Regions from separate parts of the Methylocaldum gracile genome, predicted to be linked through region 2. Evidence: riboswitches for the same ligand, from Rfam matches in the RefSeq annotation. Region 2 holds a riboswitch; each other region holds the start of a gene.
The links. Region 2 has a riboswitch for cyclic di-GMP ahead of ACWJJK_RS09940 (hypothetical protein). Riboswitches for the same ligand answer to the same signal wherever they lie in the genome.

Region 1 (4,210 bases), 440 kb from region 2:
CGAGCTTTTCAAGAAACTGGGCGTGAAGATGACTCCCGAACTGAAGAGCCCTAGCGTGGCCATGCCTTTCGACGGCTTTTCCCAGGAGGATTTCGCCCAGAAAATGATCGACGAGTATAAGGAAGCGCGCGTTTCCCCGAAAAAGGTCTTCCCTCAGTCTTTCAGCATCGACGACGTGCTCTATTGGGTCCGCTACGAACCCGCCTTCGGCAAGCAGGCCGTGTATCTGGACGATGCCGAAACGGTCGCCGATCTGCCCGATGCTGCCACCTTGGCAAGCTATAAGACCATGGGCATCAATATCGTGGCGCCGCCGACGTTTGCTTTGTTGGACCTGGACGCCGGCGGCAACATCGTGCCCTCGGAATACGCCAGGAACGCCAAGGCCGCGGACCTGGATATCATCACCTGGACACTGGAGCGCTCCGGAATTCTCGCCGACGGTAATAATGGGTTCTATTTTCAGACCATCGATTCCGCCATCAAACGCGAGGGCGACGTAATGAAAGTGCTCGACGTGCTGGCGAAGGATGTGGGTATTCGTGGCGTCTTCGCCGACTGGGCCGCGACGGTGACCTATTACGCCAACTGCAAGGGATTGTAAGGGGCGCTGTAAACCCGATCACCGAGCGAGCGGGAGCGAGAAATCGAAGCCTCCGGCGGGGTTTTGTTGCGTGAGGTCCCAAGCCTGCATAGTTCATGAAAGGAGGGTGGGCGGAATCGAAAAGCCCTTAAAATTCAACTGCTGACATTGAATTTTTGAGGAGATTCCGCCGTGATCCATGGTACCGGACAACGTGAACTGTTCGCGCACGTGGCGCGCCGCCGGATCGGCTCATCCCGGACTTCGACGCCGCCGATGATCTCGCGGCTCCCTGGCGCCAAGCAGCACAAACCCACTTTGCCGCCACCGAGGACAAACAACGGGTGTCGGCTAGCTCTTGTTGGAAGCCCTGCGCCGGAGGGGGCTCGCCGGCGCCGAACTGGCTCGCGCGCAGTGTTCGAGCCCGAGGGTGAAGTTCCTCAAGAGTTGTCGCGGACTTTTAGCGACGCTGCGTCATGAGGATGATAATTGCAGCACTGGCCTCGGCCGTTCCGGCTGGCGGTCGGCTCGAGGAACCGGACCGGGATAAGCGCCGGCCCGGTTGTGACGTTCGGCCGCGCCGTCTGCTTCCGCAGTCAGCGAAGCAGATTTGCACCGAATCCTCGCCCATTCACCAAATGGGCTTGCCATGCGAGGCTCACGCAGCCAATTTGCTGGAACGGCGAGAGATGACGCTCATGCCGGCCAAGGCACTAGCGAGCAGCCAGAAGGCCGCTGGAACCGGTACCGCCGTCAGCGTGAGCGATCCATCCGCCTGGTAGAGAATGCTCGTCGATGTAACCGGTATGCCGCCGACGGAAGAGATGGCGGGAGGTGCGGTGGGGTTTCTGACGAACAGGGAGAACAACGACTGGCCGCCGCCGATGGTATCGGGATCGTATACCGCCGAATCATAGAAACTGGTGTTTCCGACGAAGGTAAATTCGCTCGAGGTTACGCCAAGACCGGAAGGAAACTGGGTGCTTACCGTGACGACCCCGGTTCCGCCCGTCACCGATCCCTTAAGAATATTGGTGCCGTCCGTGATGCCCGTGTCACCGGTTACGTCGCGATTGACGGCGCTGTCGAAAAACAGGTCCAGCGAGCCACTCAACACCTGGAAGTTGATGGTCCACAGCCCGTTGCCCAGATTCTGCGCGTTCGTGACTTGTGTTTGGAAAGCCGACTGGGTGGTCAACTCGTAAGAGACGTTCAGTTTGGGGTTGCTCACCGTGGAGGTGCCCAACTGATGGTTGGTGACGTAAGACTGGTACACGCCTGAATAGATGTCTCCCACCGTAATTTGGGAGGGATTGGCGATCGTGTCCGGTACGAGCAATGCCAGACCGCCGTCGCCCGCCGCGAAGTCGTAAGTATCGAAGGGACCGACCGCTTCGCCGGCCGAACCGCCCACGACGGTGTAGTCCGCGGTACCCACCCAGTTCGGCAAGGTTGCCGCACCGGCAGTACTTGAGAATCCGACGCCCGTCAAAGCGAGCGCCGAAATGATCTTACTTGGTTTCATCCGAATTACCTTTTCACTGTGTTGACGTTGAACTCACAGTGATGTCCGTGATTCTGCCCACAGGTGGTGAGCGGTGCCACGGTCCTCCCCATCACTCGGGAGGCGGCCCGGCGATCTCGACAAACGCGAGACCCGTGGCTTTCCGGCCCCGCCTCACGGCGGGTGTGGCTCTTCGGCAAACACGTTCAGCTGGTCCTACAGCTTGACGTGACCGGTAACCGACCTAAGCCTCCTTGCTCATTTTTTCGAAATACCCGGTCAAATTAAGCCGAGACTGTTACACGTCAGTTAATGATTGGTTAAATCTATGTAATCAATTTATGACAAATGACTCGTCGGAGACCGATTAGGTGGATTCTGTCCAGTCTCCCTCTCCATGAGCCAGTGAGCCAGGCTCAAAAAAGTGGACACCATCAATCGCGTAAATCCGGTGATTGGTGGTGGAACGAGATGGCGAAATTACCGAGACAGCCGTTCAAGGCCGAGCTTCGTGCGCAGGTGATGAGATGAGCCAGCGAGGGGAAACCATTCGTGCTGGAAGCGGCGCGGCGGCAGCGGATGGCGATAGACCGAAGGCACTCTGCCGATACGCCAGGTCGAATCGGCGGATCAGGTCCCGCTTGGTCCCCGGCCTTGGTTCGGAGCCTGATCACGTTTCCGCCAGCCGTACCGGCCCACGTCCACACGAAGAGCCGAGCGAATTGGGACGGGTTAGCTTTGGCAACGGCTGGGATCAAAGCCTATCTTCGTAGACTTAGAGCGTTTTCATCTCGCTCGTACGGCAAAACAGGCTTGGCGGAAGTCGTTGGCGCCTTCGGCTCGGGTGAATGGATTCAAGCATTCGTAGGTCGGCAATCCTTTGCCGACAAACCCGTTGGCCCAACGGCTATCTTCGTAGACTGAGTGCGCCGATCGTACAACTTTTTCGGCATGCACTCCGCACCACCAGCCCCGAGATCCCGCTGGCGAACAGCCAAAAGGCGGCCGGTACGGGAACCGCGCTGGACTGAATGCTCAAGGACAGACCGGCATTGGCGGCGAGCGGCCCCGAGAGGCTGAAGAACAATCCTTGATTGGGTTCGGACGGATTGCCCAACACGCCCAGATCAATATTTCCGGCGTACAACGCCTGGAAATTGAGCGTCGCCAGCGTCAGCGTTTGGTTGGCCGGAGTGTTGGCAATGCCGGGGAAGGCCGATCCCGCCAAATCCAGTTTGACCAGGCCGCTGTCATCGCTGAAGGACGGCGAATACGTGACGCCGGTGAACTGAGCGGCGGTACCGTTCAGCACCGTGTCGAATCCGAACGCCAGCAATTCATCGGAAGCGTCCAACCCATCGAAGGGCTGAGTCAACGTTAAATCGATACTGAAGCTGTCGCCAACCAGCACGGGGGCATTCCCGACCAAATTGAGCGACACCACGGCCGAGTGGGAAGGGGCCACGGCCAATAGCCCCAGAATGGCAATTGCGAGGCGGGCTTTAAAAATCAACATCGTTTATCTCCAGTTAGGGGTAAAGGGCCGCCTCGTTGCAACGGGGCGGCCGATCGCTGTTTAAAGGCCTGCCTTGACACGATAGGCAGCGTAGTGGCCATACCAGCGCTGGTAGTCGGCATAGGTCACGCAGCCGACGCCGTCGTAGTTAGCCTCCGCCAAGTAGCCGGATTGGCCCGAACACTTGCCCAAGGCGGAGCGGAAGCGGTTCTGGTCCGCTACGTCGACGTCGCCGTCCTTGTCGAGATCGCCCGGCACCAGCACTTCCACCACGACCGGATCGTGGTCCGACGAACGATGCGGATCGGCACTGTAGAAGCTGGTGACCTGATCCGGCGTCTTGAAGTCGGTGTTGTAGTCGAGCGCGATTGGCTCGTCCGCGTTGATGTGCCATTCCGCGACGCCCTTGACCTGATAAGTGAGCGTCAAACTGGACAGGGCATGATCCAGATAGCCTGCTTCGCCGTCGAACACGTACGAATACGCGTCCTCGCCAAGGAAAGCCGCGACCTGATTGGTAAAGCCGTTCTGTTCCAGGGTCCGGATGGGATCTTCCTTGGCGTAGGCATTCAGATCGCCGATGACCAGGGCATCGGTGTTGCCGCTC
Region 2 (4,210 bases):
TCGACAGGGCCGCGGCGCTGTGCCGGGACGCGGGCGTTCGACACGGCGTGATCAATCTGGGCGGCGACATCAAGTTGATCGGCTCGCGGGCGGATGGTAGTCCGTGGCGAGTCGGAATTTCTCACCCGCGCCAAAAAGGCTCGATGATCAAGACCCTGGCGTTGCGCGAAGGCGCGGTCGCGAGCAGCGGGGACTACGAACGCTGCATCGTCGTGGACGGTATCCGATACGGTCATGTGCTGAATCCCAAAAGCGGCTGGCCGGTACGCCATCTCGCCGCCGTCAGCGTGGTGGGGGACTTCTGCGTGGTCGCCGGCAGCGCTTCGACCATCGCCATGCTCAAGGAGGAAAACGGTCCGGCCTGGCTGGACGCCATGGGCTTGCCGCATCTCTGGATCGACGTCGAGGGCAACGTGGGCGGCTCTCTGGCGGAATCGGCAGCTTATTCCAAATCGCGTTCAATCCGGAATTGATTTTCGTAGGGTGGGTGAGGCCGCAAGGCCGTAACCCACCGAGCGGCCTCGGACCTGTCCTGAGCCAAGTCGAAGGGTCGGTGGGTTACGCTGAGCCGAGGGGCTATCCCACCATCGATGGGTTTCGCTTCGCTCTACCCATCCTACGATGAATGTTCATTCGCATGCCGAATGGAATTATTCGTGGGTCGGCAATCCTTTGCCGACTTCGCTTGGCTGTCAACCCGTTACGTCGGGAAAGGATTCCCGACGTAACGAGGCCGCATCATTGCAATCGGCTCCCCCCTCGCCCGACTTCCTCCTCATGCGCGATATGCCGCTGAATGCTGGGGCATATACCTCATTTCCCGGATTCCGGCCTATTTGTAAAGCCTTGGAAGCACCGTAGTGCCTCGATTTGGACACTGGCACGACACTTGTTAAGTATCGGTTGCGCTTAGCTTGCACTTCTTACTCCATTCGGCATGCGAATGAACGTTGCGTAGGGTAGGTTACGGCCACCCTTCGAAAATCAATTCCGGATTGGAAGGGATTTGGAATTACACCGTTTTGCGGCGCGAACGGCTGAAGCGAAGGGGTATGAGCAATGCGGGTTAACGGCGTGGTATCTCAACTTCCAACTTGCAGGGATTCATATGAAACAAACCAGATTGGCCAGGGCGATCGCAATGGCGGTTGCCGGCTCGGCCCTTTCTTTAGGGGTTGTTGCCGAGGCATCGGCACACACGATGTACAACACCTACAACGCCGGAACGCCCGCTACCGATGGGGGAACCGACGGCTGGGTCTATGGCGGTATAAACAATCCGACCTATCCGACGGTATCGCCGGGTTGGGTCGGAACCGCTAGCCCGACGACGCTGCCGTTCGGTTACACCGGTTCTTCGGCGTTGAACTGGGCGGCCGAACTCCATAACGCGGGTGATTCGCTGGAAATTTCCAGGGCAGATGCGCAAGCGAGATATGGCGTTGCAGCGGATATCGATACTGCCAGGGGCGCCTGGCTCGACGCGGGAGCAACCCCTCAGGGCTGGTCGCACACCACCGATATCGGGTTGTTGATGTCGCACAGCGATGCTTATGTCACGCTGAATCTCTCCGCCGTCAATTCGGAAATTGCCAACTTCGGGATTACGGTATTTACCGGTATGGACACCGGTACCGGCTATGAGAACCATCAGGCATGGAATAGCCCGATTCAAGGCTTAGATTTCACCGCGAGCGATCCGTTCGGCACCACCGGCGTAACTTATTTGACCCACGATTCAACCGTCGACGGGGTCAACGGTCTGACCTTCCTGGCGGAGGCCGGTCAGATTTATTCCATTTATCTGGGCGGTAGCGGCGGAGCCAATTGGAATCAAAACAAGGATCTTTACGTCTTGAACATCACGTCTTCTCCGGTTCCGATACCGGCCGCCATTTGGCTGTTCGGCAGTGCTTTGGCCGGGATGGGATTCGTCGGGCGGCACAGACACAAGGCCGTCGCCGCATGATGCGGGACAAGGCGGTCGAGCTTGCCTTCGAGGCTGGGCGCACCATGTGGCATGCGCCGGTGTCGGCGATATCCGGCCGTTTCATCGCCTCGGCCTCAGCCGATCGCCGCTTTGAAACGGTGTAGTGAAAGAGCTGGCTGACCCTCCGGATGATTTGGGTCGCCACATGCTGGAATACCCGCACTACAAACATGGGATATCCCGCAGCTTCCGTTAGGTTCGTCATAGAAATAGCGCTATATCAACGGTTTACCTCAGGCGCGCTTATTGCTCTTGGGGTATCGGCCGGTTCGACCGAATTCCGGTTCGAACGCGCTTTGTGCTACGGAAAACCCGAAAACCATTGCCGGGGAAGGGGAGCGTAGACCGTAGCAGGGCGGAGTCCCTTTTGCACCTGCCACTCCCGCCGCGAGGCGGGTTCGGAAAGCCACGGGTCTTGTGAATTTGATCCCAAGACGGCCGGGCCGCCTCCCTCGGTGATGGGGAGATCGGAGCGCCTTCCGCTTTTGACGGGAGCGCTGCGGACATCGCTGCCTATGTGAAAACAAAGACCAACTCCATAGAACAGCACGAGGTAATTTCCTATGTCCAAAAACAAAAACAAACTGACCAAAGCGGTGGCCATGGCCCTCGCCGGTACCGTCTTGTCCGTAGGCGCCGTTTCCGGCGCCCAGGCGCATACGATGTACAACACCTTCACCACCACTGAGCTGTCCGCCACCGACGGCTGGAACTATGGGGGTATAGGCAATCCGACCTATCCGACGGTATCGCCGGGTTGGGTCGGAACCGCCAGTGCCACCACGCTGCCTTTCGGCTATGCCGGTACGTCTCATCTGAACTGGGCGGCCGAGCTTCACTCGGCGGGCAACACGCTCGAAATCTCGAAAGCAGATGCAGTAACGCGTTACGGCTTCGCCGCGGAAATCGATACCGGCGCCGGGGCCTGGCAGGACGCAGGCGTCAATGGCAGCGGAGTTCCGACAGCCAACGGGCCGACCGGCTGGAGACATCAGACCGATATTGGCTTGATCAAGGCCGAAGAAACTATGTGGGTAACACTGAATCCCGTGGTGGTTACGGGAACCGGCTACGACATTCAGAACTTTGGCATCACCGTCTTCACCGGCATGGACTCCGGTACTGGCAGTTACTCTCATCACGGCTCCTGGAACTGCCCCGGATGCACACCCGCGAAACCTTACGAAGCCGATAACCCGTTCGGCACCGTAGGACTGAGCTACTTGACTCACGATGGCACCGTCGACGGTGTAGACGGTTTGACCTTTCTGGCCCTGGCCGGTCAGGTTTATTCCATCTACCTGGGCGGCGCCGGCGTGGGGAACTGGAGTCAGAACATCGCGGAGTACAGCTTGAATATCAGCACCGCACCGGTTCCGGTCCCCGCGGCGGTTTGGCTGTTCGGCAGCGCCCTCGCGAGTTTGGTCACGCTGGGACAGCGCCGCAAGAACGTCATGGCCGTTCCCGCCTGAAACAAGACCTCGACGTATGTACACGCCTTCCTTTCCGCGCTCTAAGCGGGGAACTTTTGTGTGGAATCACCCATGAGACTGCGTGATTTGCCACGTCGGTGGCGTTTGCATGCGATTTATCTGTTTGATTAGCAATGATTATTTAGTGGCATATTTATTGTTTCAGCAAAGGCCGGGTCCGCCGCTTAGGGGGCTCGTAAAAAGACGCGATACACACGGATTCGCAAGGAATCGGCTGGCAGGGATCGCCCGAGGGATCTTTGTCGGGATGGACCGCCGTTAGGTCTGTCCGAATCGCCACACCCGCCGCGAGGCGGGGCCGGAAAGCTTCGGGTCTCGATGCTATGGAGTATTCGAGACGGCCGAGCCGCCTCCTAGTGTGATGGGGAGGACCGCGGCGCAGCTCCATTGGGTACGGTGAAGCGCCGCGGACATCACTGTTAACGAGCTTTTGGACGACCACTAACAGTGACGAGGACGAATCATAGTATGAAAACCACGGCAACAATACTGGCCCTCGCGGGAATGCTCGGGGGAACATTGGTCGCTGCGCCCGAGGCTCACGCGCACGCCACGTTCAACATCGCCGGTTACGGCGACGGCACCGGCGGCAGCATCAACGGCGCCGACGGAATGCCGGGCACCGACGCGAGCGGCGTTTGGACCAACGGCGGTGTCGGCTATACCGGGAGTTTGCCCGTCATGTGGTATGCGGGCATGCACAGCGCGGCGGCGGCCGGCCGCACCA
Region 3 (4,210 bases), 2.1 Mb from region 2:
GATGCGAAGCGCCAGATTTTCCAGCCGGTCCAGCGGACGCAACGCCTTTTGCAGCAGCCATACCGACAGCAGCGCGGAGATCAGCCAGAAACCCAGAGTCCAGCCCAGGATGGACCAGGTCATCTGCCAAAGTTGGCTATATCCGAAACCGGGATGGCTGGCCACGTCGACCACGGCTGAAAGTTTCCAGCCGGCCATCGATTCGGCCCGACCCGCGGGAGCGTCGAACGGCACGCGGCTGATGAACCACTCGGGAGCGCCGTCCACTTTCAAGGGGAGTTCCCGCTCCACGACGGATTCGCCGTTGGGGCGGATCACGGCGATACGCCGGTAGTAGCCGCTATCGTAGAGAGCGTCCACCGCATTGGCCACCGCCGCGGTGTCGTTGCTCGCCAGCGCGGGCGATAGTTCCAGCGCCAGAGTGGTTGCCGTTTCTTGCGCATGAGCGTGCAACTGGCGTTGCAGAAAACCGTGGGTATTCACCAGGCCGGTGGCGAAAAGAGCCAGCCCCAGCAGCAGAAACAGCAGACCGAGCATCAGGACCAGCAGGGTTTTCAGGCTCATCGTCTTCATCGAATCGCTCCCGTCTTTTCGTGGTGCATGCGCGCCAACAGATCGTTCCAGTGGCGTATGTCGGACGCTTCACCCAGTTTGCCATGCTGCCCGCGCTGCTTGGCCGACCACAACCCCTCCGCATTGAAGCTCATGGTCGGCGCTAGATCGGTCCGCGCGGCGGCCGGCCGGATATCGCCGATCAGATTGTCCAAAATCAGCGGTTCGGATTCCGGGGCGGGATAGTAGGCCAGGACCATGTGCGGCTCCATGCGGCTCAGCCGTGGCCGCCAGACCCGGACATAAGTGACCCGCAATCGGTCGGGAGCCACTCCTGCCGCTCGAAGGGTGAAATATTTGGCCAGGGCGAAATCCTCGCAGTCGCCGCCGTTGGCGGCCAGGAGTTCCACCGGAGTCGCCCAGTAGTCGCGGCGCGCCCATTGGTCAGGGTCGGAGATATTGGGCAGGCGGTTGAAGAAATCGTTGACTCGCGCCAGCTTCTCGTGCTCGCCGGCACTGCCCAGATGCAGAACCAGGTCGCGCCACGCCGACAGACGTTCGACGGCCGCCGATCCATAGCGCTGGCCGACCAGTTCCAAGGTTCGTGCATTGGGGAGCAGGTCCATTTCGACGCCTGCCACGGCAAGGACCGCAAAAGCGGCGCTCCATATCAATAAGCGTTTCAAGAGCTAAGGGGGTTGATTTGAAGGAAGCGTATCTTGCCCCATCTCGGCGAAATTTCGCCACCTTATATTCCGGTGCTCGATCGTTTTTCACCGCAGTATAGCGGTGCGGCTTGGGAAACCGCCCCGTACCTCTAAGTGCCTATCTCAGTAGGCCGTTCGCCCTGAGCCGAGTCGAAGAGTTTTTGAACCTACTGGGATAGGCTCTAAATGTAGGCCGAAACGAGCGGCCGTAGGTCGGCAATCCCTTGCCGACGCAGGCGTTCGGATGCAGGCCCGGCTAAGCGTCAGCGCTTGATGGCAAACGGTCGCTGCTATACAGGTCAGCGGACCGCCATTCCGGTATGGATTTTCGCTGGCTCCCAAGCTTCCGCCTGGGAGCTATACCCGAGCAGCTCGAGCTTCTCGAAACATCATTCGAATCGAGAAGCGGGAGCTTCTCAACGTCGGTTCCCAAACGGGAGTTCGGGAACCAGCCTAACGACGGAGGCATGCCGGATCAATCGGTTGCAGGCCGGCTGGCACCGAACCGCGGAGTAGGTCGGGAATCCCTTCCAATCGCAAACGGTCGCTTTAGCCGCGACCCTTCCAATCGCAAACGGACCTTTAGTCGGTCCCTTCCAATCGCAAACGGTCGCTTTAATCGCGACCCTTCCCGACGGGATTTGTCGGCAAAGGATTGCCGACCCACCGCCCCGATGCGTCGGGCAAGGCGCTCGGAAGAAGTCAGGTCCGGCGGTGCCCTTCCTCGATTCCCCCGCCTTCATGTTGCGAATCCGTAAAGTCGTTCAGCGAAAAAGCTACAGCCGGGGCAGCTCGCAATCATCTGCGACTTAAAGTTTTGAAAAAAAACACAGCACGCAAATGTAATCCAAAACAAAGACTTAGTTGATGCGCGGGAGCCGTGCGTTGAGTTTTTTCAAAAAATTTCATCGGTGTCACACAAACTTAACTTGGTTGTAAAAAAGCGACATTAAAGTCTGTCTCGCCTTCAAAGGGACGGAAGAAAACCGCAGTGCGGTTCAAGTTGCGGCCGGGGAGCAGGAGCCCGGTCCAGGAGGGTTGCTAGGACAAAGCCACACTCGTCGCGAGGCGGGGCCGGAAAGCCACGGGTCTTGATTTCAAGACAGCCGGGTTGCCACACAAGCGTTGATGGCAACCCGGCTTTTTTTGTTTTCGGTGCCTGAAAAACGGCACAAAAAAGCCGGTCGCCGAAAAGCGACCGGCTGAAAACAGCCCTGCAGATTGACCTTGGGGAGATGTCTGCAAGGTATTTTCAACCGCGATTTTAGACGAGGCATGGAAATGAACAAACTGAAAGCGATTACCGCCGGCGTGATGCTGGCTTTGGGCGCCACCGGCGCGGAAGCGTCCATTAACAGCGGCCTGTATCCGAACGTGGGCGAATTGTTCGTGTCGATTTTCGATCCCGACGCGAACGGCGGCCTGGGGCGCACCTACTTCCGCGATCTCGACGTTCCCCTCACTGACGTGCTGAACGCCGGTTCGAATTGGACTTTCAACGTCAATCTGGCCGCGGACGCCAATTATGCCGGCTTCGCCGGTCAGACCGATCTTCAGTACAACATCGCCGCCGTGTACACCCTCGACGAGGGTTTCGCCAATATCGATCAATGGGGCTTTTTGGCCACCGGGTCTTCGTTCAACGGCGGCTTCGGTAACGTACTCGGCACCAATAGCATCATTCAGAACTATATCAGCAAGCTGAACACCGCTCTGGGCGACAACGTGTCGGGCGTCGTGGATAACGGACTGCCGCAGTCCTGGGACGACGGTAACTGGGGTCCGTTGATGGGTGCTTCTCCCAGCGTGTTTGCTTCCACGGCCGGCGGCGTCGACCTGGCAACGCTTTTCTTCCACGTGACCAATAACACCGGCGACGACAGCGACGGCATCGTCAATCAGATTGCCGGGCGCTGGCTGCTGTCGAGCAACGGCACCCTGGAATTCGGCCCGGCCGGCACCTCTCCGGTACCGGTTCCCGCGGCGATCTATCTGCTGGGCTCCGCTCTGGCCGGCTTGACCCTGGTCAGCCGCCGCGGCCAGAAAGCGTAATCTCCCAAATATCCTTAACGGAGAAAATTCGATGAAATTCAATCGTTTGTCTGTCGCCATGGCGGCAACGGCGCTGCTCGGCGCCGGCGAAGCCTTCGCTCTCGCTCCCGGCGCGGCCGTGGATATCGAAATCTGGGCATCCGGCGCCACGGCGCAGGACAAGGGCGTGGAAGCGCTTTTTTCCGAACTGTGCGTGGCCGGATCTCTGGACATCTACCGCGACAACGCCAACGCATCCAAGCCGGGAGCGCAGCACTCGGCCTATTTCTGCACTCTCGACTCCACCAAGGTGACCGGTCTCAGCACCGTCAACCCGAACGTGTTGTTCCACAAACGTTCGCAGGGCGGCTCGGCGCAGGGCGTAACGCCCCTGATCCTCGATCAGGCGATCACGCACATGCAGATCAATAACGGCAACTGCAGCAAGACCGGCCCTGACACATTCTATCGCTGTACGCTCGCCAATGCGGGCGACACCATTCTGCACGAGTCCGATCTGGGCGTCAGCGACGTCAACCCGGATTTGTTCCGTGGTCCTAACGCGCCCATCGAGGGCGGCGTGAAGCAGCCGGATGTCACAGCCAGCCAGGTTTCCAGCTTGCTGGACGTGACCCCGGCCGCGGGCCTGGTGTTCGGCATCCCGGTGACGCTCTCTCTCTATACCGCCCTGCAGGACGCGCAGATGGACCAGGGCCGGCTCCCCGCCGGTTGCGTGCTGGGGGATGACAGCAATCCCGATTGCATGCCCAGTCTCAGCTCCGAACAGGTCGCTTCGCTGCTGGCCGGCAAGGTGCAGAACTGGAATCGATTCAAGGTTCAGGTCGGTGGCGCTTCCTCTGACTTCTTCACCAGCTATTCCGGCGGCATGGGCCTGACCGACAACAAGGTGGCTGTCTGCC

Region 1: another riboswitch for cyclic di-GMP. It lies ahead of pepA (flocculation-associated PEP-CTERM protein PepA); the one in region 2 lies ahead of ACWJJK_RS09940 (hypothetical protein).
Region 3: another riboswitch for cyclic di-GMP. It lies ahead of ACWJJK_RS19320 (VPLPA-CTERM sorting domain-containing protein); the one in region 2 lies ahead of ACWJJK_RS09940 (hypothetical protein).

What each region holds. Positions count from the first base shown of each region.
Region 1 is NZ_CM132196.1:1,799,000-1,803,209, forward strand. Features, by position in the region: gene ACWJJK_RS07860 (glycerophosphodiester phosphodiesterase family protein) at 1-604, shown strand, start outside; gene pepA (flocculation-associated PEP-CTERM protein PepA) at 1,242-2,108, opposite strand; cyclic di-GMP riboswitch class I at 2,207-2,287, opposite strand; gene ACWJJK_RS07870 (hypothetical protein) at 2,995-3,603, opposite strand; gene ACWJJK_RS07875 (ExeM/NucH family extracellular endonuclease) at 3,664-4,210, opposite strand, start outside.
Region 2 is NZ_CM132196.1:2,243,421-2,247,630, forward strand. Features, by position in the region: gene ACWJJK_RS09925 (FAD:protein FMN transferase) at 1-473, shown strand, start outside; gene ACWJJK_RS09930 (VPLPA-CTERM sorting domain-containing protein) at 1,109-1,969, shown strand; gene ACWJJK_RS09935 (hypothetical protein) at 1,966-2,094, shown strand; cyclic di-GMP riboswitch class I at 2,356-2,441, shown strand; gene ACWJJK_RS09940 (hypothetical protein) at 2,554-3,462, shown strand; cyclic di-GMP riboswitch class I at 3,749-3,837, shown strand; gene ACWJJK_RS09945 (hypothetical protein) at 3,952-4,210, shown strand, end outside.
Region 3 is NZ_CM132196.1:4,362,715-4,366,924, reverse strand. Features, by position in the region: gene ACWJJK_RS19330 (EAL domain-containing protein) at 1-573, opposite strand, end outside; gene ACWJJK_RS19325 (transglutaminase-like cysteine peptidase) at 570-1,178, opposite strand; cyclic di-GMP riboswitch class I at 2,301-2,378, shown strand; gene ACWJJK_RS19320 (VPLPA-CTERM sorting domain-containing protein) at 2,541-3,311, shown strand; gene ACWJJK_RS19315 (hypothetical protein) at 3,343-4,210, shown strand, end outside.